Regions from separate parts of the Lysobacter tyrosinilyticus genome, predicted to be linked through region 2. Evidence: predicted binding sites of a transcription regulator. Region 2 holds the regulator's gene; the other holds the start of a gene.
What was found. The regulator sigma-54, encoded in region 2, starts transcription at its own class of promoters, with help from an activator protein. The targets are predictions, from matches to a motif close to TGGCACGNGCNTTGC.
Positions count from the first base shown of each region.

Region 1: the regulator sigma-54 is predicted to act here: its motif matches at 9,043-9,057, upstream of glnA (type I glutamate--ammonia ligase).

Region 1 covers NZ_BAAGXN010000001.1:148,179-162,703, reverse strand. Annotated here, with positions in the region: gene ACYVGK_RS00685 (glutathione S-transferase family protein) at 118-783, shown strand; gene ACYVGK_RS00680 (hypothetical protein) at 1,002-1,202, shown strand; gene ACYVGK_RS00675 (hypothetical protein) at 1,255-1,467, shown strand; gene ACYVGK_RS00670 (hotdog fold thioesterase) at 1,640-2,089, shown strand; gene ACYVGK_RS00665 (lysophospholipid acyltransferase family protein) at 2,239-3,042, shown strand; gene ACYVGK_RS00660 (YheT family hydrolase) at 3,176-4,192, shown strand; gene ACYVGK_RS00655 (tetratricopeptide repeat protein) at 4,273-6,339, shown strand; gene ACYVGK_RS00650 (YbhB/YbcL family Raf kinase inhibitor-like protein) at 6,423-7,034, shown strand; gene ACYVGK_RS00645 (DUF4377 domain-containing protein) at 7,134-7,940, opposite strand; gene ACYVGK_RS00640 (undecaprenyl-diphosphate phosphatase) at 7,998-8,807, opposite strand; gene glnA (type I glutamate--ammonia ligase) at 9,127-10,536, shown strand; gene ACYVGK_RS00630 (TorF family putative porin) at 11,147-11,908, shown strand; gene ACYVGK_RS00625 (P-II family nitrogen regulator) at 11,946-12,284, shown strand; gene ACYVGK_RS00620 (ammonium transporter) at 12,305-13,789, shown strand; gene ACYVGK_RS00615 (helix-turn-helix domain-containing protein) at 13,850-14,209, opposite strand.
Region 2 covers NZ_BAAGXN010000001.1:1,397,312-1,411,836, reverse strand. Annotated here, with positions in the region: gene ACYVGK_RS06090 (DUF2066 domain-containing protein) at 1-1,017, opposite strand, end outside; gene purM (phosphoribosylformylglycinamidine cyclo-ligase) at 1,132-2,169, shown strand; gene purN (phosphoribosylglycinamide formyltransferase) at 2,185-2,850, shown strand; gene ACYVGK_RS06075 (DUF3108 domain-containing protein) at 2,847-3,608, shown strand; gene ACYVGK_RS06070 (DUF3108 domain-containing protein) at 3,611-4,300, shown strand; gene murA (UDP-N-acetylglucosamine 1-carboxyvinyltransferase) at 4,364-5,641, opposite strand; gene ACYVGK_RS06060 (BolA family protein) at 5,641-5,871, opposite strand; gene ACYVGK_RS06055 (KpsF/GutQ family sugar-phosphate isomerase) at 6,001-7,005, shown strand; gene ACYVGK_RS06050 (KdsC family phosphatase) at 7,086-7,664, shown strand; gene lptC (LPS export ABC transporter periplasmic protein LptC) at 7,661-8,230, shown strand; gene lptA (lipopolysaccharide transport periplasmic protein LptA) at 8,211-8,798, shown strand; gene lptB (LPS export ABC transporter ATP-binding protein) at 8,798-9,517, shown strand; gene ACYVGK_RS06030 (RNA polymerase factor sigma-54) at 9,654-11,090, shown strand; gene hpf (ribosome hibernation-promoting factor, HPF/YfiA family) at 11,265-11,591, shown strand; gene hprK (HPr(Ser) kinase/phosphatase) at 11,732-12,682, shown strand; gene rapZ (RNase adapter RapZ) at 12,717-13,592, shown strand; gene ACYVGK_RS06010 (PTS sugar transporter subunit IIA) at 13,674-14,066, shown strand; gene ACYVGK_RS06005 (HPr family phosphocarrier protein) at 14,083-14,352, shown strand; gene ptsP (phosphoenolpyruvate--protein phosphotransferase) at 14,366-14,525, shown strand, end outside.

The sequences.
Region 1 (14,525 bases), 1.2 Mb from region 2:
CATAGCAGGCGCGGAAAGGCGGTTCCTCGCTTCGCCCGTAGCGCAGGAATCGGATATCGCCCCGCGCCGCGCCTGCCGACACTGGGTTCCACCACCACAGCCGACACCGGACCGCCCATGTTCACCCTCTACGACTACCTGCCTTCGCAAAACGCCTGGAAGGTGCGCCAACTGCTTGCGCATCTGCAGCGGCCATACCGCACCCGCTTGGTCAGCATCTTCGAGGGGGAGGGCCGGAGCGACGCCTATCGCACGATCAGCCCGACCGGCACCGTGCCCGCGCTCGAATTCGAGGACGGCCGCGTCCTCGCCGAATCCAACGCGATCCTGATGTACCTCGCGCAAGGCACGCCGTACCTGCCGGACGATCCGTTCGCACGCGCCAAGGTCTGGCAGTGGCTGTCCTTCGAGCAGGAGCGCGTGGAAAGCCAGATCGGCGCGCTGCGCCACTGGGCGTTGACCGGCAAGCTGCCGCGCCGGCCCGCGGCCCTGGTCGAACTCAAGCGCGGCGCCGGGCGCACAGCGCTGGAGATCCTCGAGCGCGAGCTGGGTACCCGCGACTTCATTGCCGGGGCCTATGGCATCGCTGACATCGCCTTGTTCGCCTACGCCAGCCGGGCCGACGAGGCCGGCTTCGACCTGCAGGCCTATCCCAACCTGCGCGCCTGGATCGCGCGGGTGCAGGCCCAGCCGGGATTCCTGGCCGAAATGCACCCGTATTCGATCGATCCGTACTCCAGCCGGGAGCTCGGCACGCCCACACCGGCCGCCGAACCGGCCTGAGAGCTCCCCCGGTTGGGGGAGACGACCGGGCCTAGGCCATCAGTCACGGCAACGGTCCAGCGCAAAAAAGCATCTGAATCAGGGAGTTCCGCTTGAGTCGGTCCCACCGCCCGGAGTAGGTCGTCGGTGGGGTGACTTCCGGCACAGGTGATTGGTAGATGCGGTGTTGTACTTTACCAACACACCAAGGCACACCCACCCGCCACGAGGAAACCACCATGAACGTCCGCACCTTCGAACCCCGCCGCCAGGACAACAACCAGAAGTCCGCCCCGGCTACCCAGTCCACCGACTCTGCCCAGGTCCGTCACCTGCATCGCGAACGCGACTTCGGCGTCGGCTATGGCAACAGCAGCGGTTACAACAGCAACCGCCGCTATTCCAACAGCGGGTTTGAGCCCCTGTTCCGCTGCGCGTAACACGCACCCCACTCCGGTGGCGTGCCACCCCTGCCGCCCCGAGGAGATCGTCATGAACACCCGTTTTGTCGAAGCCCCCGCTTCCCTCCGCAACAATTTCCCGGCCGCCGTCGCCGTGGCCGCCGCAGGCGCCGCGCAGGCCGCTCCCATCCGCCATGTGCACCGCGACCGCGATTTCGGTGTCGGCTATGGCAACAGCAGCGGCTATGGCCGCGACCGCCGCTACACCAGCAACGGCTTCGCCCCGCTGTTCCGTTGCGCCTGAGTCTTTGCGCTGCCGCGTAACCCCCAAGCGCGGCAGCTCCTCAAGGAAATCCAGTTCCCCGTGGGTGCGCCCGGCCGGTGCGCAGGCGACTTCTCTCGCCGCGTGCCGGCCGGTAACGCATTCAGTCGTGCACCGGTTCGGGGATGTTGTCGACGCGTGTATCGTCCGCGCGATGAATGAATCCGCCCCGCCTCCTGTCCGCGCGCTGTTCCGCCGCGATGTCTCCCTGGCCGATCTGAATGCCCTGTCCAAGGACACGGCGATGATCCCGCTGGGCATCGAGTTCACCGAACTCGGCCCCGATTACCTGCGCGGCACCATGCCGGTCAACGCCAACACCAAGCAGCCCTACGGCCTGCTTCACGGCGGCGCCTCGGTCCTGCTCGCCGAGACCTTGGGCAGCACCGCCGGTGGACTGTGCGCGCCGGAGGGGAAGGGCGTGGTCGGGATCGAAATCAACGCCAACCACCTGCGCGGTGCGCGCGATGGCATCGTCACCGGCACGGCAAGGCCGCTGCATGTCGGTGCGAGTACGCAGGTGTGGGAAATACGCATCGAGGATCAAGCCGGACGCCTGGTATGCATCTCGCGGTTGACGTTGGCAGTGGTCGCCCGCGGCTGACTGGAAGCCGCAGCGCGGCTCGCGTCGTGCGCACGACCGTGAAGAATCATGGGCGGCGCAATCGCGTTTTTGCGCCCATGACCAGTCCAAATGGCTGAACACGCCAACATTGACTCCCGTATTGCCGCGCCAATCTGTATCGTTCCTTCATGACCGCGCCGTCCTCCACACTCGGCGCCGACGCGTCCTCGGCGCGCCTGGCGCGCACCTGTCGTTATCTGTACCGCCTGCCGCTGCTGGCCTGGCACGTGCTGATCGATCTGCCGTTGGCGATGCTGCTGACCACGCCGCTCACCGCGCGCCTGCGCTGGGGCGGTGAATCGCTGGAACACCGCGTGATCCGCGCCTGGTCGGCCGGACTGATGCGGGTGTTCGGCTTCCGCCTGCGCCGCGTCGGCACGCCGCTGCCGGGTGCGGCGATGTTCGTCGCCAACCACGTCAGCTGGATCGACATCGAGACGCTGCACAGCCAGCGCATGATGGGCTTCGTCGCCAAGCGCGAGATCCAGAGCTGGCCGGTGGTGGGCTGGTTGGCGCAGCGCGGTGAAACCATCTTCCACGCACGCGGCAGCACCGAATCGTTGGGGGGCGTACTGCACGAGATGCTCTCGCGCCTGCGCGACGGCCGCAGCGTCGGTGTGTTTCCCGAAGGCGGCACCCGCGGCGGCCGCGAGATCGGCCCGTTCCACGCGCGCATCTTCCTGGCCGCGGTTGAGGCCGGGGTGCCGGTGCAGCCGGTGGCGCTGCGCTACGGCGAGGGTGGCAGCGCGCAGCACATCGTCGCGTTCCAGCCGCGCGAGAGCTTTTTCGCCAACTTCGTGCGCCTGCTCGGCGAACCCGCGCGCATGGCCGAAGTGCATTTCCTCGAGCCGATCGCCCCGGGCGACGCGGAAGGCCGGCGTCGCATCGCCGAGCTGGCACGCAGCCGGATCATCGCGGCGATGGCCGGTTGAGGTCGTACCGCCACGCCGAATGCGTTTACCCAGATAAGCCGGCGCCGATGCGTCGGCCACGTGATCCGGTGCGGCGATCGCGTCTCGCCGACAGGGGGCTACGATGCTGACTGCCGTTATGTCGACCGACCCGATGCTGACCGCCGCCGACTACCAACCGCCGCGCTGGCTGCGCAACGCGCATATCCAGTCGTTCTTCGGCAGCAGCACGTTGCGACGGCGCCGTGGCGAGCGCCTGCTGCAGGCCTGTAATGCGGTCACCACCGAACACCTGATCGACGGCGGCGACGGCGTGCGCCTGCAGGGCCTGCACAGCGCGGTGCCCGGCATGCGCTCGCGCGGGCTGGCGCTGTTGCTGCACGGCTGGGAAGGCAGCGCCGATTCCAGCTACATGCGCCTGACCGCGGCGCAGCTGCTGGGCTGCGGCTTCGAGGTGTTCCGGCTGAATTTCCGCGACCACGGCAACACCCACCACCTCAACGAAGGCCTGTTCCACTCCAACCGCATCGACGAAGTGGTGCATGCGGCGCGCGACGTGGCCTGGCGCTTTCCGCAGCGACCCCTGGTGGTCGCCGGCTATTCGCTCGGCGGCAACTTCGCCCTGCGCCTGGCGCTGCGCGCACCGGACGCGGGCCTGGACATCGCGCACGTGGCCGCGGTGTGTCCGGTGCTGGATCCGGCCCGGACCATGGAGTCGATGGAGCAAGGCCTGCCGGCCTACCTGTGGTATTTCGAGCGCAAGTGGCGGGCCTCGCTGGCGCGCAAGCGCGAACTGTTCCCGCACGTGCATGCCTTCGACAACCAAGTGCTCGGACTGCGCATGCGTCCGCTGACCCAGTGGATGGTCGAGCGGCATACCGACTTCGGCACGCTGGACCGCTATTTCGACGGCTACTCGATCGCCGGCAACCGCCTCGCCGGGCTGCAGGTTCCGGTCAGCATCCTGATGGCCGCGGATGACCCGGTGATCCCGCTGGAGGGGTTCAACCAGCTGCAGCTCCCGTCTAGCGCGCGCCTGGAAATCGCGCCCTGGGGCGGGCACTGCGGCTTCCTGGAAAACGCGCGCCTGGACGGCTTCGCCGAACGCTGGGTGGCGCAGCGGCTGGCCGCGACCACGGCAGCCTTGGCGGCCCAGTCCGAAGCAGCCTGAGCGCGCCGCCCGGGAGCGGCGGCGCAGGGGGCCGGCGCGGCATACAATCGCCGACTTCCTGCAATTTCCGTAGTCAGCCCATGTACGAGACCCTGATCGACGCGCTGCGCCGCGGCGCCGCCGCCGAAGCGCTGTCCGCCGCCCGCGAAGCGGTAACCGCCAATCCGAACGATGCGACGGCCCACCGCCTGCTCGGCGCGGCCCTGCAAATGAGTGGTGATCGCGCTGCGGCGCTGCAGGCGGTCGAGGCCGCGCTGGAACTGGCGCCCGACGACTCCGGCCTGCACGTGGAGCGCGCCGCGCTGCTGGTCGGCCGGCATGAACTGGACGAGGCCCAGGCGGCACTGGCCACGGCCGTGGGCCTGGACCCCAACCAGTTCGCGGCCTACGTCATCCAGGGCCAGCTCGCGCTCAGTCGCGGCGACATCGATGAGGCCGACCGCGTCGGACGCCTCGCCGCGCGCATCGCGCCGTCGCATCCGCAGGTCGCCTGCATCCAGGGCATGGTCGCGCTGCGCCGCGGCGATGCGGATCACGCGCTAGCCGTGCTGTCGCGCGCCGCGCAGCAGGCCCCCGAAGATGCCTCGCTGCACAACGCACTCGGCTTCGCCTACATCGCCAAGGGCCACTTCGCGTTTGCCGAACAATGCTTCCGCAAGCAGCTGGAAACGCAACCCGACTCGGTGCCGCTGCGCGCGCTGATCGCGGACGTCGTGCGCCGCCAGGGTCGCGCGGCCGAAGCCGCCGACGAAGCCGCGCCGCTGCTGCAAAGCCATCGCGTCACTCCGGGGCTGCAGCGCGTGATCGGCGAACTCGAACTCGAAGCCGGTCGCAACGAACGCGCGCTGGAGCCGCTCAAGGCCGCCTTCGCTGCGATGCCGCGCGACCTGCGCACGCTGCGCGCGGTGGTGGAAGCCTGGCGCCGCCTCAATGCCGCTGATGAGGCCCGAGCGGCGCTGGATGCGGCGCTGGCGTCGAACGCGGATGAAGACAACCTGTGGCGCGCGCGCCTGGTGTTCGAACCATTCGCCGGTCCGTCGGCACTCGGCATCGTGGAGCGCTGGATGGAAGCCCGCCCCGACCATATTCCTGCGCTGCAGGCGCGCGCGGTCATCCACGACCAGGCCGGCGAAACCGAAGACGCCGATGCCATCGCTTACCAGATCGTGGCGATTGAGCCGGGCCATGCAGAAGCCGAGCTGCGCATCATCGATCGCCTGCTGCGTACCGAACCGACCGCGGCCGTGGCGCGCGTGCGCGATCTGCTGGAGCGCGCCGGAGCCGATGATTCGCGCCAGGTCCTGACCCAGCTGCTGGGTCGCTGCTTAGACGCGGCCGGTGACATCACCGGCGCCGCTGCCGCCTGGACGAGCCTGCATGCCGAAGTCGCCAGCGAGCATCTGCCGCTGCCGCCGCTGACCGAGTCGCTGGGCGAACTGCCGCCGATGGCGCCGCTGCCGGAAGCTACGCCGGGTGTGCTGTGGCTGTGGGGCCCGCCCGGATCGCTGGTCGACCGCATCGTTTCGAACTTCGAATATGCCGGTGCCCCGGTGTGCACCGACCGCTACAGCATCCGGCCGCCGCACGACGCACTGCAGCGTTACGGCACCGCGCAGGAATTGCTCGACGGCAGCCTCGATGGCGGTTTCCTGGTCAACCAGTGGCGCGCCACGCTGCCCAGCCGAGGTGCCACCCAGGGCCCGGTCTTCGACTGGCTGCTGTGGTGGGACAACGCACTGCTGCATGCGCTGCGCCCGCACCTGCCTGAAGCGATGCTGATGTTCGCGTTGCGCGATCCGCGCGACATGCTGCTGGACTGGCTTGCGCATGATTCGCCGCATCGCTTCGCGATCGAGTCGCCCGAGATCGCCGCGCAGTGGCTGGCGGCCGTGCTGACCCAGATCGCAGATCTCGTCGAAGGCAACCTGTTCCCGGCCCAGCTGCTCAAGCTCGATGAACTGGCCTACGACCCGGCCGCCCTCGCCGCGACCCTCAGCCAGGCGTTGAACGTCCAGCTGCCGGCGTTGCCGACGCTGGGCCGCTGGCAGTTCGCTCCGGGCCACTGGCGCGCCTACGCCGAACCGTTGGCAGCCGCCTTCGCCGTGCTGACGCCGGTCGCGGTGCGGCTAGGCTATTCCGAGACCTGATCGCGACACCGCGCATCGATAGCGGCGATCCCCGCGAGGTGGATCGCCGTCGTCTTCAAGGACCACAAGGAATGGAGCCGACCATGAAGATCCACAGCGACAGCTTCCAGCACCGCCAGCGCATCCCCGCCGAATTCGCCGCGGGCCAACCGACGGTGGACGGTTGCGGTTTTGCACCCAATCGCAATCCGCACCTGGCCTGGAGCGAAGCGCCGGCGGGCACGCAGTCGTTCGCGCTGCTGTGCATCGATCCGGATGCGCCCACCGACATCAGCCCCGCGCAGATCCCGGTGGAGCAGCCACGCACTGACTTCACCCATTGGCTGATAGTCGACATTCCCGCCGACGTGCGCGAACTCGCCGCTGCCAGTTGCAGCGACGGCGTCGTGCCGCATGGCAAGGCTGCGCCGAATGGACCCGGCGGCAGTCGCCAGGGCCTCAACGATTACACCGGCTGGTTCGCCAATGACGCCGACATGCGTGGCGACTGGCGCGGCTACGACGGCCCGTTCCCACCGCCGCACGACCTGCGCCTGCATCGCTATTTCTTCCGCGTGTTTGCGCTGGATGTGGCCAGGCTAGACCTGCCCGAGCGCTTCACCGCCGGCGATGTGCTGCAGGCGATGCACGGCCATGTGCTCGGCGAAGCCTCCATCTACGGCACCTATTCGCTCAACCCGTCCGTCAAAGACTGACCGCGTCTTTGTAGAGCGGAGCTTGCTCCGCTGCTCTTCGGTTTGACCGCGAACAAAAGGCAGCCGAGCAAGCTCGGCTCTACAAAGCGCATGACCGCCTTACGGGCGGACCAGTTCCGACTCCACGACCAGATCCAGCACATACGCCACCGATGAGGCGTCTGCAGGCGGATTCTTCACGTTGAACCTCTTCACCCGTAGCACGTTGCGGGTGCCCGGCGCGTGCGTGTAGCCCTCGATCTCCTGGTACAGCGGTTGCCACTCGCCTTGCGAGGCAAGTGTGCCGTTGGCGGCATAACTGCGTTCGCGTACCTGCAGGCACTGCATGTTGGGAATCAGTGGATGCGAGCAGGGCACGCGCTGCGGCGCGACTTCGAAGAACACCGTGGTGCCCGCGCTGCCGTAGCGCGTTTGCGGTGTGGGCATGCCGGTAAACATCAGGGTGTCGCCATTGGCGGCGACCAGTTGCAGCTGCGGCGGGTCGCCGGCATGCAGTTGCGTCTGCAGACTGCCTTGCAGGCGCGCGGCGATAGCCGCATCGAGCTCCATCAGTGAACGGTCCACGCAGGCCATCTCGGTCTGCATCAATGGGCCCACCTGCAGCGTGGTGTTCGCCCGGGAGTAACTGCCGCCGATGCGATTGCAGCCGCCGCTGATGGCGAGGCGGTTCTGCACGAAATCCAGCCGCAATGGGGCCTTGCCGGAAGGCTGCAGCGCGGCGATGGCCTGGCCGTGCGGATCGATCGCGCGGGCCAGATCCCAGTGATACGCGTCGAGTGCAATTGCCGGTGTCGCCGCCGCGGCGGATGGCGTGGTCGTGTTGGCCTCATCGCCGCTACCGGGCGCCGTGCTGCATGCGGTCAGCGCGATAACCAGTACGGCGATGGCAATGCGCGTAGCAATCATGCCGGTCACTCCCTGTGGACTGCCGGCGACGATACCGCCAACGCGCGGCGGGTGTCGTTACTGACCCGCCGGCACCAGCGCCAGCAGCGCGATGCCGAGCACCAGGCGATACAACGCGAACACGGTGAAGCGATGGCGCTGGATGTAGTGCAGCAGCCACTTCACCGCGACAAACGCGGTGATGGCGGAGGCGGCGAAGGCGACACCGAGCGCGGCCCAGTCCTCATTAGCGGCTCCGCCGGTGCCGACCATCTCGATCAGCTCATAGCCGGTGGCGGCAAACATGGTCGGAATCCCGACCAGGAAGGCGAATTCGGTCGCCGCCGCGCGGCTAGTGGTGCCGGCAAGCAGGGCGACGAAGATCGTCGCGGCCGAGCGCGAAGTGCCCGGGAACGCACCCGCGACCACCTGCGCCAGGCCGACCAGGATCGCGACGGACCAGGTGATCGTCGTGCGTTCGCCCAGGGCGGTGGCGCGCAACCCGGCAAAGTATTCGGCGGCGACCATCCACGCCGCGCCGATGATCAGCGCCCAGGCGATCGGCGTGACCGTCTCGGGCAGCTGGAAGCCGAGCTTCTTCATCGCCAGGCCCAGCACCGCGGTGATGCCGAAGGCCATCGCCAGCTTGGCGGCGTAGTCGCGGCTCTCGTGTTCGGTGAAGAACTGCGTGGCCAGCTGCCACAGACGCTGGCGGTAGATCAGCACCACGGCGAGGATCGCCCCGGCCTGGATCGCTACGTTGAACAGGTCGCTGCGATGGCCGAGCCAGCGCTCGGCGATCAGCAGATGGCCGGTGCTGGAGATCGGCAGGAACTCGGTGATGCCTTCGATGATGCCGAGCAGCAGGGCGTGGAGCAGATCGATCATGGGGAAGTGCGGAATCCGGACATGGTGGCGCCGGTCGGAAACCGGCGGCCGCGTTGTGCAACCAAGAAGCGCGACGAAAGGACTAGGCTTTGCGCCGCGAGGGCGGCAAGCATAGCCCACGCGACAGCGCACCAAATAAGTGCAGTTTCGCGACGAGCGCCCCAATTTGATGCAATCAGATCGGCGCCGATTTCGCTATTGCTTGAAAAACAATGAGTTGCGGCGCGAGAAGAATTGGCACGCCGCTTGCTTTAGTAGTTGCCGACGGGCCACCAGCCCCCTTCCAGTCCAGCCTCTCAGATCTGTCCCCGGAGCCGCCATGTCCATCGAACACGTCGAAAAACTCATCAAGGATCACAAGGTCGAATTCGTCGACCTGCGCTTCGCCGACCTGCGCGGCGTGCAGCACCACGTGACCTTCCCCAAGTCGATCGTCGAACCCGGCCTGTTCGAAGACGGCAAGATGTTCGACGGCTCCTCGATCGCCGGCTGGAAGGGCATCCACCAGTCCGACATGGTGCTGCTGCCCGACCCGGCTACCGCCTTCCTGGATCCGTTCACTGCCGATCCGACCCTGGTCCTGACCTGCGACATCCTCGACCCGGCCACCATGCAGGCCTACTCGCGCGATCCGCGCGGCGTCGCCAAGCGCGCCGAGGCCCACCTCAAGGCGTCGGGCATCGCCGACCAGGCCTTCTTCGGTCCGGAACCGGAATTCTTCATCTTCGACAGCGTCCGTTTCGCCAATGAAATGGGCCACACCTTCTTCCACATCGATTCGGAAGAAGCGCATTGGAATTCGGGCCGCGAATACGACGGCGGCAACACCGGCTACCGTCCGATGGTGAAGGGCGGCTACTTCCCGGTCGCTCCGCTGGACTCGCTGCACGACATCCGCGCCGAGATGTGCAAGGCGCTGGAAGCGGTCGGCATCGAAGTCGAAGTGCACCACCACGAAGTGGCCAACGCCGGCCAGTGCGAAATCGGCACCAAGTTCAACACGCTGGTGCAGAAGGCCGACGAGCTGCTGACGATGAAGTACATCATCAAGAACGTCGCGCACCGCAACGGCAAGACCGCGACGTTCATGCCCAAGCCGATCGTCGGCGACAACGGCAGCGGCATGCACGTGCACCAGTCGCTCGCGAAGGACGGCAAGAACCTGTTCTCCGGCGACGGCTACGGCGGTCTGTCGCAGATGGCGCTGTGGTACATCGGCGGCATCTTCAAGCACGCCCGCGCGATCAACGCGTTCACCAACTCGACCACCAACTCGTACAAGCGTCTGGTGCCGGGTTATGAAGCGCCGGTGATGCTGGCCTACTCGGCGTCGAACCGCTCGGCTTCGTGCCGCATCCCGTACGTGGCCAACCCGAAGGCTCGCCGCATCGAGATCCGTTTCCCCGATCCGATGAACACCGGCTACCTGACCTTCGCCGCGCTGATGATGGCCGGCCTGGACGGCATCAAGAACCAGATCGATCCGGGCGCACCGAGCGACAAGGACCTGTACGACCTGCCGCCGGAAGAAGAGAAGAACATCCCGACCGTGTGCCACTCGCTGGATCAGGCCCTGGAAGCGCTGGACAAGGACCGCGAGTTCCTCAAGGCCGGTGGCGTGTTCACCGACGACTTCATCGACGGCTACATCGCGCTGAAGATGCAGGAAGTCACCAAGTTCCGCGCGGCGACGCATCCGCTCGAATACCAGATGTACTACACGATCTAAGGTGTAGGGGCTTCGCTGCGAACGCGGCGAAGCTGCAGCACTCCCTCCCTTGCGCGTAGCGCAGGGGAGGGTTGGGGAGGGGTGCAAGCGCCGCAGGCGCGAGCCGCTCTTGCTGTTGCTCCTGCGCTAGGCAACCGCAGTAGCAACAGCAAGAGCACCCCCTCCCAACCTCCCCCTTGCGCTGCGCGCAAAGGGGAGGGGCAAAAAGCCTGTCTCCCTTCGAATTCGAAGGGAGAAGGCGCAAGCAACACTCCGCCTCACATCGCTGCGCGGCCATTCCCCGCGCAACGCATGCCCGCTCCGGCCTGCGGCACTCCCTGCACGCCCGAGCTTCGCCTCGCATCAAGCGAGCGCATCGTTCCGCCTCGCGGCCCACCCTGCGAGCGCGCATCACCCGTCGCGGCGAGCCCTGCGCGGGACGCACGGTCCCCGTCGCTTCGCAATCTCCATCGCAACCGTGACAACAACGCCGCACAGACGGCGTCGGGCACATGCGTGCCCAGGAACGGTCGCGAGGACGCGCGCGACGCGCACACCGCGCAGCAGTAACGCCACAACGCAAGACGAAGCACCTGACCGGGGAGGGGCCAACTATCAGAGGCCTTAAGTCATGACGCATCGTTTCAACGCCGTTGTTTCATCCATCGCCATTGGCCTGCTGCTCGTCATCGTGAGTGACGCGCACGCAGGCACCATCGGCTCGGTGTCGCTCACCAGCGATTACCTGTTCCGTGGCGTATCGCAGACCGATCAGGAACCCGCGGTGCAGGCGGGCCTGGAATACGCCAGCGCCAACGGCTTTTATGTCGGCAGCTGGGGCAGCAACATCAGCTGGTTGTCGGATCTCAGCGCGGCCGGCGTGCCGGTATCGAGCAGTCTCGAGCTCGATGCCTACGGTGGCTACCGCGGCAAGCTGGGCGACAAGCTCAACTACGACGTGGGCGCGTTGTACTACTGGTATCCGGGCGATTTTCCTTCCGGCTTCAACAGCGCCAACACCGGCGAACTCTATGCCGGCCTCACTGCCGGGCCGTACGCCAACACCACGTTCGGTGCGAAGTACTCGTACGCCGTAACCGATCTGTTCGGTTACGCCGACTCCGACGGCAGCGGCTATCTCGACCTCAACGCCAATTGGGAATTCGTGCCGGGCTGGACGCTCAACGCGCACGGCGGCAAGCAGTGGGTCGCGCACAACGACTTCGCCGAATACGCCGACTGGAAGCTGGGCGTCACCCGGACGTTCGCGAATGGATTCTCGGCTGCGCTCGCCTATGCGGACACCGACGCCGACGAGGCCACCTACACCAACGCCTACGGGCATTTCCTCGCCGAAGACAGCGTCGTGCTGACGCTGACCAAGGCGTTCTGATCAAACACGTGCACTGGAAACCCATGGGAGCCGATCGATGAAACTGATCACCGCGATCATTCGCCCGTTCAAGCTCGACGAGGTGCGTGAAGCGCTCACCGAAGTCGGCGTGTCGGGCATCACCGTCACCGAAGTCAAAGGCTTCGGTCGACAGAAGGGCCACACCGAGCTGTACCGCGGCGCCGAATACGTCGTCGACTTCCTGCCCAAGCTCAAGGTGGAGTGCGCAGTCACCGAAGCATCGCTCGATGCGGCGCTGGAAGCGCTCGCGAATGCCGCGCGGACCGGCAAGGTCGGCGACGGCAAGATTTTCGTACAAGCACTCGAGCGCACGGTGCGCATCCGCACCGGCGAACTCGACGACGACGCCCTCTAACCCGCAAAGCGAGATTCGACATGAATACGAAATCGATCGAAGCCCGCACTCGCGGGCCTGTAGTGCCGAGCCTGCTTGGCACGCTGTTCCATCCGCACACGACCAGGCAAAAGCGTGCCGGACAGGCCCGGCACTACGCGTGGCTTGCGTTGTTGTTGTCCGGCTCGGCGTTTGCACAGCAAACCGCCGCTCCCGTTGCCAACAAAGGCGACACCGCGTGGCTGCTGGTGTGTTCGGCGCTCGTCATCTTCATGACCCTGCCAGGGCTCGCGCTGTTTTATGGCGGCCTGGTACGCAGCAAGAACGTGCTATCGGTGCTGATGCAATGCCTGCTGGTGTTCTCGCTGGTGGCGGTGTTGTGGACGTTGTACGGCTACTCGCTCGCCTTCACGCCGGGCAATGCCTTCATCGGCGACTTCGACCGGGTATTCGCGAAGGGGCTGACCGCAAGCGCGATGGCGGCGACCTTCACCAAGGGCGTGGTCATTCCGGAGCTGGTGTTCTTCGTGTTCCAGGGCGCGTTCGCCTGCATCACCTGCGCGCTGATCGTCGGTGCCTTCGCCGAACGGGTGAAGTTCGCCGGGGTAATGCTGTTCACCGCGCTGTGGTTCACCTTCGCCTACGCGCCGATGGCGCACATGGTGTGGTTCTTCCCCGGGCCAGATGCGTTCACCAGCAACGCCGTCGTGCCGGGCGTGCTCGCGCAATCGGGCTTCCTGTTCGCCAAGGGCGCGCTCGACTTCGCCGGTGGTACGGTGGTCCACATCAACGCGGCGGTCGCCGGCTTGGTGGGCGCGTATCTCACCGGTAGACGCATTGGTTACGGCCGCGAGGCGATCAAGCCGCACAACCTCACCCAGACCATGGTCGGTGCGTCGATCCTGTGGTTCGGCTGGTTCGGCTTCAACGCGGGCTCTGCGCTGGAAGCCAATGCCGTCGCCGCGCAGGCCTTCGTCAACACTTTCCTCGCGACGGCGGCGGCGGTGTTGGGCTGGACCACCGCGGAATGGATCGGCAAGGGCAAGCCGTCGATGCTAGGTGCCGCGTCGGGTGCGGTCGCGGGGCTGGTGGCGATCACGCCGGCGGCCGGTTTCGTCGGGCTGTGCGGCGCGCTGATCATCGGTGCGCTCGCGGGGCTGGTGTGCCTGTGGGGCGTTACCGGATTGAAGCGGCTGCTGGGCGCCGACGACGCGCTCGATGTGTTCGGCGTGCATGGCCTCGGCGGCATTCTCGGTGCATTGCTGACCGGCGTGTTCGCCGCGCCCAGCCTGGGCGGTAGCGGCATCTGGGACTACGTCACCGAGACCGCGTTGCCCGACTACGACATTCTCGGCCAGGTCTGGATCCAGCTACAGGGCGTGCTGGTGACGGTCGCGTTGTCGGGTACGGTCGCGCTGATCGCGTTCCTGATCGTGAAGTACACCGTCGGCCTGCGTGTGAGCGAGGAAGCCGAACGCGAAGGTCTGGACATCTCCTCGCACGGCGAAACCGCGTACGAGCACTGAGCATGGTGAACACACAACAGCCCGGCGAACACCGGGCTGTTGTCGTGTGTAGCGCCGACGCTAGCTGGTCAGTGCTTCCAGGATCAGACAGGCCAGGTCGCGCTTGCGCGGCGACATCCGCCGCACGTAACCGAGGATGCGGCTCTCGGTTTCGTCCTGGGCGAAGTCATGGATCTCGGCGGCGAACTCGAACTCCTGTCCGCTCGGCAATGCCGGCCCGCGTCCGGTTGCAAGCCATTCGAACTGGACCCCGGTCGAGACCGCGATCTGGGCCAGGTGATCGACGCTGGGCGTCGTGCATTCGGTCCGTTCCCATTGCGCCACGGCGCTGCGTTTCACGCCGGTCAGGCCCGCCAGCTGCGCCTGCGACAGCTTGGCGGCGGAACGCGCCCGCCGGATCCGACTCGACATCGAGAGCATCGCTGACCTCCCAACTGCAGATTCCGTTATCGATACTTACCTGTAAGCGATTTTGTCTTCACATCGCTAAGTATCACTAACACTCCTATCAATCCCGCTGCATTAGGAGCCAGTGTTTGCATGGGGGTAGTCAGCCTAACCCCCCCTCTAGGACTTTTCCTCATTGCCGTCCTTTCACGCCCCCGTTTAGCTAAACGCAAGCCGCAGAGGGAAGCGCATCGACCACCAGACTGAGATTGGGTCGTGCGCTACGCAAGTGTCCTCCTGTTGCGGAAATGGCGGTGATGCACGCCGTGGGGTGAAGGAATCGCCTTTC
Region 2 (14,525 bases):
TACGCCGTCGCGATCGGCCATGCGGTTGAAGCCGCTGAGTCCGGAAGCGAGATCGAGCGCGAACGTGACGCTATCCGGCGTCGCATGCTGCGGCGTGATCTTGCGCACGATCGCGAGCTTGTCGAGATAACCCGCCAGGCGCATGTAGTCATCGCTGCTGTGGATACCGGTGAAGGTCACCGCATAACTGCCCGGCGGACCAGCCGTTCCGCGCTTGGCGTAGCGCTTGGTCAATGCGTCCGCCGCGCCGTCCGCGCCGGAGGCGATCACGCGCCGCGCATCGGTATCGGTGATGCTCCAGTTCGCCAGCACCTTGCCGTTGTCGACGAAGGTCCAGTCGCCCTTCCAGCCCTCGGCACTGCGATAGACCTTGCCGATCAGCTGCATGGGCGGCGCATAGCGCAGCGAGGCCCGCGCCACCGCGGCACTGTCTCCGCGCCAGATCGCGCCGATGGTGGCCTGTTCCGCGGCATTGCCGGTCGGCAGCCCGAGCGCGTAGCCGCGCTCCTTGGCCCGGTTCAGCGCGGTGCGCGCGGCATTGGCCTGCGGCAGGCCGACCAGGCGCGGCCCCTTGCCATCATCGATGCCCAGCCACAGCACCGGCTTGGGCCGGGGCATCGGCCAAACGGGCAGGCCGAGGGTCTCGATCAGGTCGTCGATCTCTTGCTGATCGAAGCGGACGATCAGGGTGGTGCCGAAGGTCGGCGCCCCGGTCGGGCCCACACCTTCGTCCTGGCGATAGTCGTAACTCTTCACCAGATCCTTCGCCCGGCGCAGCTCCTGGCCTACGCCTGGCTGGCCCGCCACGCTGCGATTGCCGGAAAGCCGGCCCAGCACCGTCGACAGGGCGCGGGCGAATCCAGTGTTGCGCTCGGGCTCGCCCTGCCCGTTCACAGTCACCTCGGCCTCGTAGGGCCCTTGGGCGCCGGCACGGTCGCCTTCAACGCGTTGCGCCGTGGCGGTAAAGCTCGCCAGCAGCAAAGCAGCCAGCCAGAACCCTCGAAATGCGCGAACCATTGCTGTCCCTGATGGGTGGAACCGTCGGAAATGGTGCCGTACGGACCCCGAGACGTCCATTCGCACCGGTCACGACTGGTAAAATCGTCGCTCTTCCGTCCTGTACTGCCCCCCGTGACCAACACCACCCCGCTCACCTACCGTGACGCCGGCGTCGACATCGACGCGGGTAATGAAGTCGTCGAACGCATCAAGCCCGCGATCAAGCGCACCCTGCGGCCCGAAGTGCTGGGTGGCGGGATCGGCGGCTTCGGCGGCCTGTTCGACCTGTCGGGCAAGTACAAGGAGCCGGTGATGGTGTCCGGCACCGACGGCGTGGGCACCAAGCTGATCCTCGCCAAGCAGCTCAACCGCCACGACACCATCGGCCAGGATCTGGTCGCGATGTGCGTCAATGACGTGCTGGTGCAGGGCGCCGAGCCGCTGTTCTTCCTCGATTATTTCGCCACCGGCAAGCTCGACGTGGCCACCACGGTCGACGTGGTCGGCGGCATCGCCAAGGGCTGCGAGATCGCCGGATGCGCGCTGATCGGCGGCGAAACCGCCGAGATGCCCGACATGTATCCGCCGGGCGAATACGACCTGGCCGGCTTCACTGTCGGCGCCGTCGAAAAGGCCAAGCTGATCGACGGCAGCCGCGTGCAGCCCGGCGATGTGCTGATCGGCATCGCTTCCAGCGGCCCGCACTCCAACGGCTATTCGCTGATCCGCAAGATCCTCGCCCGCGCCGGCAATCCTCTGGATCTCGACGTCGGCGGCGTGAAGCTGGCCGACGCACTGATGGAACCCACCCGCATCTACGTGAAGCCGGTGCTGGAACTGCTCGCCAAACACGACATCCACGCGATGGCCCACGTGACCGGAGGTGCATTGGTTGAGAAGATTATCCGCGTGGTCCCCAAGCCGCTCGGCCTCGAGATCGACACCTCGTCCTGGCCGTTGCCGCCGGTGTTCGACTGGCTGCAGCGCGAAGGCAACGTGCCGCGCGAGGAGATGTGGCGCACCTTCAACTGCGGTGTCGGTTTCGTGCTGATGGTGGCGCCGGGCGACGTCGCCGCGATCAATGCGGACCTGGATCGTCTGGGCCTGGCGCACTGGCAGATCGGGCAGGTCGTTCCGGCCACGGGCGACGAACGCCTGCGCATTTTCTAAGCGCCAACCGCACTGATGCGTCTTGCCGTCCTCGCGTCCGGCCGCGGCAGCAATCTGCTGGCCATATTCGACGCCATCGCTCGCGGCGACCTCGATGCGCAAGTCGCGGGCGTGTTTTCCGACAAGCCCGCGGCGCCCGCGCTCATGCATGCACGTAATGCGAACGTGCCCGCACAGGCGCTCTCGCCGCGCGACTTCCCGTCGCGCGCGGTTTTCGATGAACACCTGTTCAGTCTGGTCGAAGCAGTTCAGCCCGATCTCATCGTCTGTGCCGGATATATGCGCCTGATCGGCGACACCGCCGTCGCTGCACGGATCGGACGCATGATCAACATCCACCCCTCGTTGCTGCCCGACTTCAAGGGCCTGCACACGCACCAGCAGGCGCTCGATGCGCAGGCGCGGGTGCATGGGGCCAGCGTGCACTTCGTCACCCCCGAACTCGATGGCGGCCCCGTGATCTCGCAGGCGCGCGTCCCGGTGGAAGCCGACGACGACGCCGAACGGTTGGCCTCACGGGTCCTGCAGCGCGAACACCCGCTGCTCATCGCCACGTTGCGGGAACTGGCGGCCGGTCGCATTGCGTTACGCGATGGCCGGGTACATTTCGATGGTCATGCATTGGTCGCACCCTTGCAGCTCGACGACAACAATCGACTGACCGGGGAAATCAGCGCATGACGCTTCTACATCGTGGCCTGTTCGCACTGCTCATGTTGTTCACGGTCCCTGCCCTGGCCGATGACTCGTCCGCGACGACCACCGCCGGTACAACCAGCGGCCCGCGCCAGCTCGAACCATTTGTCGCGCAATACCAGGTATACAAGGACGGCCGCGTGCTGGGCGAAGCCCTGATGCAAGTCGTCCGGAACGATGCCCACCGCTGGCGTGTCGATCTGAATATTCGCGGGACCGAGGGCTTGATTGGCCTTGCTGGCCTCGCCGCGCAGCAAAGCACGGTTTTCGATGTCGCCGGCACGACTTACCGCCCTCTGGCGCAAAGCACACTGCGCAAGACCTTGTTCACGAAGAAGCAGACTGTAGGCGTCTACGATTGGCGCTCGCATCAGGCACGCTGGACCGGCGATGTGAAGGAATCGCGCCGGGCCCCGGTCGGCCTGCAGGACGGCGATCAGAGCGGCCTGCTGATCAATCTGGCAGTGATCCGCGATGCTCAGCCGGGCAAATCGCTGAACTACCGCTTCGTTGACGACGGTCGCGTTCGCGACCATCGCTACGATGTGTCCACGCAACTGGAAGAAGTGAAGGTCGGTGATCTGAGCTACAGCGCGATGCGAGTCGCTCGTATCCAGTCCGGCAACGAAGAAACGGTGCTGTGGGTGGTCGATGGCGTACCCACGCCGGTACGGCTGCTGCAGCGCGAGAACGGTGCGGACAAGTACGACCTGCGCCTGGTGGAGTACAAGGGAGCGCAATGACAATGACGAAAACCAAGCACATCCTCACCTCGCTGCTCGGCGCTGCCGCGCTGCTGGCCAGCGCGATGGTGTCCGCGGGCGAGGTCAAGCCGTTCACCGCCGACTATCAAGCCAATTACATGGGCATCGCAGGCATCGGCCGCATGGTGCTCGCGCAGGCCGGTGCGAATCGCTGGAAGTACAGCCTCGACATCGGCGGCTCGATGGCCAACCTCAACCAGACCACCGTGTTCGAGGACAGCAACGGCCAATGGCGCCCGATTTCCAACAGCGATACCTCCGCCGTGCTGATCAAGCGCAAGCAGAAGAATGCGATTTACGACTGGTCGCGCGGTGAGGCACGCTGGAGCGGCGATGTGAAGCCCGAGCGCGCCGGCCCGGTGAAGCTGCAGAGTGGCGACCTCGACGCGATGATGATCAACCTCGCCATCGCGCGCGACGTCGCCGCCGGCAAGCCGCTGCGCTATCGCATGGTCGACGATGGCCGCGCCAAGCAGCTGAACTACCAGGTCAGCGGCAAGGAAACGATTACCGTGGCGGGCAAGGCGCGGCAGGCCACCAAGGTCATCCGCGTGGATGGCGACAAGCAGGAAATGCTGTGGCTCGTCGACGGGATGCCGGTCCCCGCACGCATCCTCCGCCGCAAGGATGGGCAGGACGAAATGGATCTGCGACTGCAGGCGCTGCACTGAGACGGCAAAGCGATCGTCCAACAAAAAGCCCCGCCAGAGCGGGGCTTTTTTCGTTGCATCGCCTCAGCTGATACGGCGGATCCGTGCCCCCAGGCCCGACAACTTTTCCTCGATATTCTCGTAGCCGCGATCGAGGTGGTAGATGCGGTCGATGATGGTTTCACCATCGGCCACCAGGCCGGCGAGGATCAGCGAAGCCGACGCACGCAGGTCAGTCGCCATCACCGGCGCACCGCTGAGCTGCCCCACGCCGCGGACCACGGCGGTATGGCCGTCGACGCGGATGTCGGCGCCCAGTCGCAGCAGCTCGTTGACGTGCATGAAGCGGTTTTCGAAGATCGTTTCATTGATCACGCCGACGCCATCGGCAACGCAGTTCATCGCCATGAATTGCGCCTGCATGTCGGTCGGGAACGCCGGATGCGGCGCAGTGGTGATGTTCACCGCCTTCGGCCGGCGGCCATGCATGTCCAGGGTGATGCGGTCGCCGTCGACCGTGATGTCCGCGCCGGCTTCGGTGAGCTTGTCGAGCACGGCATCGAGCGTGTCCGGACGCGCCTTGCGTGCGATCACGCGACCACCGGTCATCGCGCCGGCAACCAGGAACGTACCGGTTTCGATGCGATCGGCGACCACGGCATGCCGGCCGCCGTGCAGGCGCTCGACACCCTCGATGACGATACGGCCGGTACCGGCGCCTTCGATCTTCGCGCCCATCGTCTTGAGGCACTCGGCCAGATCGACGATTTCAGGCTCCATCGCCGCGTTCTCGAGCACGGTGGTGCCTTCGGCCAGCGTGGCCGCCATCATCACGTTCTCGGTCGCGCCGACGCTGACAATCTCGAACACGTGGCGAGCGCCCTTGAGCCGCTTGGCGCTGGCCTTGATGAAACCGTGATCGACGCTGATGTTGGCGCCCAGCGCCTGCAGTCCCTTGATGTGCAGGTCGACCGGACGCGAGCCGATCGCGCAGCCGCCCGGCAGCGACACTTCCGCATCGCCGTATTTGGCCAGCAACGGGCCCAGCACCAGCACCGACGCGCGCATGGTCTTGACCAGCTCGTAGGGTGCGACATGGCTGTTGACGCTGCGCGGGTCGACGATGACGCCGCTCTCGCTGCCCTTGCCAATGGTGCCCTGGTCGACGGTAATGCCCGCGCCGAGCCCGGCCAGCAGCTTGGCGGTGGTCACCACGTCGTGCAAATGCGGGACGTTGCTGATCTCGACCGGTTCGTCCGCCAGCAAGGTGGCGCACAGGATCGGCAGGACTGCGTTCTTGGCACCGGAGATCTGGACCTCGCCGTTCAACGGCTGGCCACCTTCCACCACGATCTTGTCCATCAGGCAGCCTCGTCCGGCGTGACGGTCTTCAGTGCCAGGGCATGGATCTCGCCGCCCATGCGCTCTCCGAGCGTGGCGTAGACCATGCGGTGGCGGGCCAGCGGCAGCTTGCCGCGGAAGGCTTCGGCCACGACGGTGGCCTCAAAATGGACCCCGTCGTCGCCGCGCACATCGGCGCGGGCGCCCGGCAGGCCCTGTTCGATCAATTGACGGATGGTTTCGGCGTTCAAGTCGGTCTGCTCAAATCCAATGTTTGGGCGGTGCGGCGGCACCGTACGGGCATCGCACGGCACTTTGCGCATAAAATGAACGGATTAGCCTAACGGAAAGCCCCCCGGCCTTAAATGGCAATGTCCGAAATGGCGACTTCGCCCTCTCATTCCCTCCCCGACTCCGCCATCGGCCTGGCCGAAAGCGGCCGTCGCGTCTTCGCCGTTGAAGCCGAGGCCCTGGCCGCCGTCGCCGCCCGCCTGGACGGCGAATTCACCGCAGCCTGTCGCCTGATGCTCCAGACCCGCGGCCGCGTGGTCTGCACCGGCATGGGCAAATCCGGCCATATCGCCCGCAAGATCGCAGCGACGCTTGCCTCGACCGGCACGCCGGCCTTCTACGTGCACCCAGGCGAAGCCGCGCACGGCGATCTGGGCATGATCACCGACGCCGATGTCGTGCTGGCCCTGTCCTACTCGGGCGAGAGCGACGAGATCCTGCTGCTGCTCCCGGTGCTGCGTCGCCAGGGCAACAAGCTGATCGCGATGACCGGCCGGCCAAATTCCTCGATGGCGCGCGAATCCGACGTGCATCTGGACGTCAGCGTCCCCGCAGAGGCCTGCCCGCTCGCCCTCGCCCCGACCTCCAGCACCACCGCCTCACTGGCGATGGGCGATGCGTTGGCCGTGGCGCTGCTCGACGCACGCGGCTTCACCGCCGACGACTTCGCTCGCTCGCATCCGGCCGGCGCGCTGGGTCGCCGGCTGCTGCTGCACATCGCCGACGTGATGCATGCCGGCGACGACGTGCCGCGCGTCGAAGCGGACGCCACGCTCAGCGAAGCGCTGGTCGAGATGAGCCGCAAGCGCCTAGGCATGACCGCGATCGTCGATGCCGAGGGCCGCTTGCTGGGTCTGTTCACCGACGGCGACCTGCGCCGCGCACTCGACGACAAGAACGTCGACGTGCGCAGCACACGCATCGCCGACGTGATGACGCGCTCACCCAAGACCATCGGCTCCAACGCACTCGCCGTGGAAGCCGCGCAGCTGATGGAAGCGCACAAGATCGGCGGCCTGCTGGTGATCGATGCCGATCGCCGCGTGGTCGGCGCTTTGAACATTCATGACCTGTTGCGGGCCCGGGTGGTCTAACGGAACCCTCCGTCGATAGTCGGTCGGAACTCGACCGATCCGACCCGCCACTGAACTACTGCGAAGCGACCACTGCCTCCATGCCGTACAGCCATCTCAACGACTATCCCGCCGACATCCGCCAACGCGCCGCACGCGTGCGTCTGGCGTGCTTCGACGTCGATGGCACGCTGACCGATGGCCGGCTGTTCTTCGATAGCGAAGGCGTCGAGCTGAAGGCGTTCCACGTGCACGATGGCCAGGGGCTGGTGCTGCTGCGCAAGGCCGGCATTGCGGTGGCCTTCGTCACCGCACGCGCCAGCGCCATCGCTGAGCAGCGCGCGGCTGAACTCGGTCTGGAAGCGCATACCGGCGTGAAGGACAAGCTCGCCTGCGTGCAGCAGATCGCCGCGCGACTGGGCGTCGGCATGGATGAAGTCTCCTTCATGGGCGACGACCTGCCAGACCTGCGCGTGATGTCGCAGGTCGGCTTCGCGGTCGCGCCCACGAATGCCCATGCCTGGGTCCGCGAACGCGTGCATTGGCGCACCAGCGCGCGCGCAGGTGACGGCGCCGCACGCGAGTTCTGCGACCTGGTGCTGGCGGCGCAAGGCCATGCCGAAGCGTTGCTCGCCGAAGTCACGCGCGTGGAAGGCGAACGCATCGAGGGCACGGCGTGAATTGGCGCGCGATCATCACTTTGTTGCTGCTCGCCGGCGCGATCGCCAGCGGCTGGTCGGTCTGGAACCAGCGCAGCAAGGACGTCCTTCCCACCGGCGCCGCGGCGCGCTCGGACTACGTGCTGATGGATTTCGAGCTCACGGCACTGAACGAGCAGGGCAAGGAGTCCTTCACGCTGCGCGCCCCGCGTCTCGCGCGCGATCCCAGCACTCGCACCCTCGACATCGCCACGCCGCTGTTCCTGATCCCGCCGGGCGAAAGCACCGGTAGCGATGCCTGGGAAGTACGTTCGAAGAATGGCTGGGTCAGCGCCGACGGCGATGAGCTGCGTCTGCGCGGCACCGTGAAAGGCGTCAGTTCCGGCCTCTCCGGTCCAGCTACTACGCTGAGCACGCGCGAACTGAATGTTTACCCGGATGCCCGGCGCGCCAGCTCGCCGGGTCAAGTGGTGATCAACCGCCCCGGTTCTATACTGAGCGGCCGCGGCCTGGAACTGGATCTGGCCAGCAAGCAGTACTCGTTCAAGTCCGAGGTCCGCTATCAATATGCCCGCACCGCACGCTAAGCAATCCAACGTTGCCCTCGCGGCTGCAGCCCTGGTCGTCGGGCTCGCGGTGGCATCGCCCGTGCTGTGGGCCAAGTCCGCGGACCGGGGCCAGATCATGACGATCGAGGCCGGCAACACCACCGGTGCGCTCGATGACCGTCATCCGACCGTGTTTTCGAATGGCGTCACCATCGTCCAGGGCTCGCTACAGATCGAAGCCGCTTCGGCGACCGTCACGACCCGCGGCGGCGAACCGGTCCGTGCCGTGTTCACCGGCAACCCAGTGAAACTCAAACAGCTGCTCGACGACGGCACACCGATGAATGCCACCGCGGGCAAGGTCGACTACGACCTCAGCACGGAAGTCGTGATCTTCAACGACAAGGTCAACATCCAGCAGCCGCGTGGCAGCCTGTCGGGTCCGCGCGTGGTCTACAACATGAAGACGGGCATGGTGAACAGCAGCTCCGACAGCAGCGGTCGCGTGAAGATGACTATCCAGCCGCGCCAGCAGCCTGCCGCGCCGGCGCCGACGCCGACGCCGACGGCCAAGCCTGCTGCCCCTGCGAAGAAGGGAACGAACTGATGCTGGCCGCAAAGGGCCTGCGCAAGGCCTATCGTTCCCGGGAAATCGTCCGCGATTTCGCCCTCACGCTGGACGCTGGTGAAGTCGTCGGCCTGCTCGGCCCCAACGGCGCCGGCAAGACCACCTGCTTCTACATGATCGTCGGCCTGGTCCCGGCCGATGCCGGCCAGATCATCCTGGACGGCAAGGACATCACCGGACAGCCGATGTACGCACGCGCCAAGCACGGCGTCGGCTACCTGCCGCAGGAACCTTCGGTGTTCCGCAAGCTCAGCGTCGCCGACAATATCCGCCTGGTGCTGGAACTGCGCGATGACCTGGACAAGGCAGGCATCGAAAAGGAGCTCGCCAGCCTGATGGACGAGCTGCAGATCACGCACGTCGCCGACCAGATCGGCGCGAGCCTCTCCGGCGGCGAACGCCGCCGTGTCGAGATCGCGCGCGCGCTCGCCGCGAAGCCACGCCTGATGCTGCTCGACGAACCGTTCGCCGGCGTCGACCCGATTTCGGTCGGCGAGATCCAGCGCATCGTTCGCCATCTCAAGAACCGTGGCATCGGCGTGCTGATCACCGATCACAACGTCCGTGAAACCCTGGGCATCTGCGACCGTGCGTACATTCTCGCGGAAGGCAAAGTGCTGGCGCAGGGCTCGCCCGACGCACTTCTGTCCAACCCGGACGTGCGTCGCGTCTATCTGGGCGACACCTTCCGCTTGTGATCGTGGTTCCGGAACCGTAGTTCCGTTGCTTCGGGGCTGAACAGGCAGCATCGACGCACCCCTCGGCGCGGTGCATCATGGCGTGGCTTCCTGACGGACAGGCCGTCGGTACCGCCACAATCCGTTCAAATTTTTTATGAAGCCCCGCCTCCAGGCCACGCTAGGACAGCAGCTGGTGATGACGCCGCAACTGCGGCAGGCCATTCGCCTGTTGCAGTTGTCCGCCGCCGAGCTGGAGATCGAAATCGCACAGGCCGTCGAAAGCAATCCACTGCTCGACTGGACCGAAACCAGCCTCACGACCAATGGCGACGCCGCGCCAGCCGATGGCGCAAGCGACGGCAGCAAATCCGAAGGCGCTTACGAAACCGAAACCCTCGCCCCCGGTGAAGCCGACTGGGGACCGGGTGATGGCGAAGCGTGGTACGAACGCACCGGGCCTGCCGATGCCGATGACGAGACTCCCGCCGCCGAACAGGTTGCCGAAGGCGAGTCGCTGCAGGACCACCTGCTCTGGCAGTTGCATCTCAGCCCACTCTCTCCGCGCGACCGCCTCATCGCTGTCACACTGATCGAAGCGATCGAAGACGACGGCTATCTGCGCGAGTCGCTGGAAAACATCGCCGAGACGCTCGGCTCCGACTTCCATGCGCAGCCGGAGGAAATCCTCACTGCATTGCATCAGGTGCAACGCTTCGATCCAGTTGGCGTCGGCGCACGCAGTCTGGGCGAATGCCTGCGCCTGCAGCTTTCCACGCTGCCCGGCGACACGCCGGGCAAGGCATTGGCTCATACCTTGGCGAACGGTCCCCTGGAGCGTCTGCCAAAAGTCGGTGCGACCGGTATCGCCGCCGAGCTCAAGCTCGATGTGAATGAAGTCGAGACTGCCGTGCACCTGTTGCGCTCGCTCGACCCCAAGCCCGGCTTGCAGATCGGCGCGATCAGCAGCGACACCTACGTTGCACCGGACGTCGTGATCTGGCGACAGCACGGGCTGTGGCGCGTCGCACTGTCCGACAGCATGCGTCCGCGCGTCAGCATCCATCGCGGCTACGAAGGCATGATCCGCCATGCCAACGCCTCCGACGCGCATTACCTGCGCGGCCATCTGCAGGAAGCGCGCTGGTTGCTCAAGAGCCTGGAAGCGCGCGGCGAGACGCTGCTCAAGGTCATGCGCTGCCTGCTGCATGAGCAGGCGGCATTCCTCGAGTTCGGCGACAGTGCGCTACGCCCGCTGACCCTGCGCGAAGTCGCCGCCGAAATCGGCCTCCACGAATCCACGGTCTCGCGTGCGGTCGCCCGCAAATACGCGCGGACCCCGCGTGGCACCGTCCCGCTGCGCTCCTTCTTCGCCTCCGGCATCGAGACGGGCGCGGGCGGCGAGGCGTCCAGCACCGCGATCCAGGCCATGATCCGCCAGCTGATCGAGGCCGAGAACCCGCGCAAGCCGCTTTCGGACGCACGCCTGGCTGAGACGCTCAAGGCCACTGGCGTTCCCGTCGCCCGACGAACGGTCGCCAAGTACCGCGAAGCCATGAGCATCCCGTCGTCCCAGGATCGTGTGCGGATCTGAGTCCCTTCCTGGGCACCTCCAGGCTCGCTTGAACCGGTTGCATTCATCCCGATCTGCTACCGGAATAACGGTTTCTTTCGTCCGTTTTTCCCCACCCTTACGTTGCATTGCCATTCCCGCCAAAGAGGCGTTGAATGGATCCATCCCGTAGCCAGCGATGTAAGGAGGTCAACGATGCGTATCGAAACCTATGGCCAGCAGATCGAGGTCACCACTGCGTTGCGGGACTACGTTGAAAGCAAGCTGGCGCGATTGAAGCGCCACTTCGATCAACCCTTCGATGTCCGCACCCAGCTAAGCCTGGACAAACCCGATCACAAGGCCGAGGCCACGGTTACGTTTTCCGGTCGCGTGCTCCACGCCGATGCCGCCGCGATCGACATGTACGCTGCGATCGACCTGTTGGCCGACAAGCTCGATCGCCTGCTGATGAAACACAAGGAAAAGATCGTCGACCACCATCGCGGCGAAAGCCTGGCCCGCAACGGCGATTACGCCTGAGCCACAGCGCCGCCTTAGGGCTGCCCATTGAATCAAAAGCTGCGCGGGGACGGATTCGCAGGGATCCGTCCCCGCCGCCGTTTGGGCGCCACTCAATTGCCCAGTTACCATGGGCGCCAGGACCCCATCGGGACGGTGGCATGAACCTGAGCATCAGCGCGGCACAGCTGTTCGAACAGCAACACGACAAGCTGGGGCTGCGCTGGCTGGCTGGCCAACATATCGGCGGCCAGCGTGTGCTCGAAGCCGGTGACACCGTCGCGCGCCGTCCGTCGCTGGCGGGCTATCTCAACATCATCTATCCCAACAAGGTGCAGATCCTCGGCAGCGAGGAGCTGGCCTGGCTGGACGCGCTCGATTCGCGCCAGCGCTGGGACACCATCGTCAAGATCATCGACTTCAAGCCACTAGCACTGGTCATCAGCAAGAACCAGTCCTGCCCCGAAGATCTGCGCCGGCTCGCGGAAGAAAGCGATACACCCCTGTGGGTTTCACCTCGGCGTGGGCACGAGCTGTTCAATCACATCCAGTACCACCTCGCGCGCAAGCTTGCGCCGCGTGTGACGCTGCATGGTGTCTTCATGGAGATCTATTCGATCGGCGTGCTGATCACCGGCGAGTCTGGCGCCGGCAAGAGCGAACTCGCGCTCGAGCTGGTTACCCGTGGCCATCGCCTGGTCGCCGACGATGCGCCGGAATTCACCCAGATCGCCCCGGACGTGCTCGACGGCACCTGTCCGGACCTGCTGCAGGACCTGCTGGAGGTGCGCGGCCTGGGCGTGCTCAACGTGCGCCAGATGTTCGGCGACACCTCGGTCAAGAAAAACAAGTACTTGCGCCTGATCGTCCACCTCACCAAGCCTGCGCTCGAGCCGCAACCCAGCGGCATGGAGCGACTGACCGGCGATCTGAGTTCGCGTCGCGTACTCGATCTGGACGTGCCGATGATCACCCTGCCCGTCATGCCCGGCCGCAACCTTGCGGTGCTGACCGAAGCGGCGACGCGCACGCACATCCTACGAGCCAAGGGCGTCGATCCGGCCGCGGCCTTCATGGCGCGGCACAGTCATTTCCTCGAACGCGCGGAATGACCGCGACCTTCAACTCACGCCCACGCGATCCGACGTGAATACCACGCCAGCCCCCACCCTCATCATCGTCAGCGGCATGTCCGGCTCCGGCAAGTCGGTGGCGCTCAATACGTTCGAAGACCTGGATTTCTACTGCGTCGACAACCTGCCGGCGGAACTGCTGCCGCAGTTCGTGCAGAGTGTGACCGCTCAGAACAATGCACCGGAGAAGCTCGCGGTCGGTATCGACGTGCGCAACCGCCGCGATCTCGCCAACCTGCCCGAATGGTTGTCGGCGGTCGGCGCGCTCGGGCTCGACCCGAAGCTGGTGTTTTTCGATGCGAGCGACGAAGTGCTGCTCAAGCGCTATGCCGACACCCGCCGTCGGCATCCGCTCAGCACGCTGGGGCTGCCCCTGTTCGATGCGATTTCCCTGGAGCGCCAGGTGCTGCGACCGCTGCGGCAGATCGCCGATGCCATCGTCGACACCAGCGACATGAACGTGCACAAGCTGCGCCGGCACGTCATCACCGAATTCGCCATTGGCGGCGATACGACGGTCTCGCTGCTGTTCGAGTCGTTCGCGTATCGCCGTGGCGTGCCCAGCGACGCCGACTTCGTGCTGGATGCCCGCGCCCTTCCCAATCCGCATTGGGACCCCAGTCTGCGTCCGCTATCCGGCCGGGATGCCGATGTGCGCCAATACCTCGATGCCGAGCCGGACGTCGCCCTGTTCGTCGGGCAGGTGACCGAATTCCTCGACACCTGGTTGCCCAAGCTCAAGTCGGAAGGAACGCGCAGCTACGTGACCATCGCCTTCGGCTGCACGGGTGGCCGCCATCGCTCGGTCTACCTGGCCGAACGGCTGGCCGAGCACGCACGGCAGCGGGGATGGCAGGAAGTCGCCGTCCATCACCGCGAGCTTGATTAGCAGCGGCTTCAACCAGCACTGTTGCAAGCTAGTCCGCCCGGACGCTTCCTGAGCGTAACCCGGCTCTGCTAAGTTGCAGGCATGTCCGTCGGCATCCTGCTCATTACCCACGAAGGCATCGGCTCGGCCCTGCTGGCCGTCGCCACGCGCCTGCTGCGCACGCTGCCCTTGCGCACCGAAGCGCTGGAGGTGCCGTTCGACGGCGACCCTGACGCCCTACTCCCGCTCGCCAGCGCCGCGTTGCGACGCGTCGACAGCGGCCAGGGTGTGCTCGTGCTTACCGACCTCTATGGCGCCACACCAAGCAACCTCGCGGCCAAGGTCGCGCGCCTGGGCACCCCGGTGCGGCGCGTTTCGGCCCTGAGCCTGCCGATGCTGCTGCGGGTGATGAATTACGCCGAGCAGGACCTGGACGAACTGCCGAACGTCGCATCCGCCGGTGCGCGCAACGGCGTGATCATTGACGAGGCCTGAAACGAGACTTGAGACGATGATCGAAAGGGAACTCACCGTCAGCAATCGCCTCGGCCTGCATGCGCGCGCCACAGCCAAGCTCGTGCAGCTGCTCTCGGCTTACCGCAGCACGACCACGCTCACCGCCAAGGGCCGTGAAGTGAATGCCAAGAGCATCATGGGCGTGATGCTGCTCGCCGCCGGCCAGGGCACGCAGGTCAAATTGCGTGTGGAAGGCGAGGACGAAGCCGCCACGGCCGACGCCGTGTGCGCGCTGTTCGAACGCCGCTTCGACGAAGACGCGTAAGGACCGCTAACGGATGCGGCAGGAATTCAAGGGACTCGGCGCATCGCGCGGCAGCGCGCTCGGCCGCGCACGTGTCCGCTTGCCACACGCCCTGGAAGTCGCCGAAGAACATATTCCCGAATCGCAGGTCGACGCCGAGCGCGCACGCCTGCAGCGCGCGATCGACATGGTGC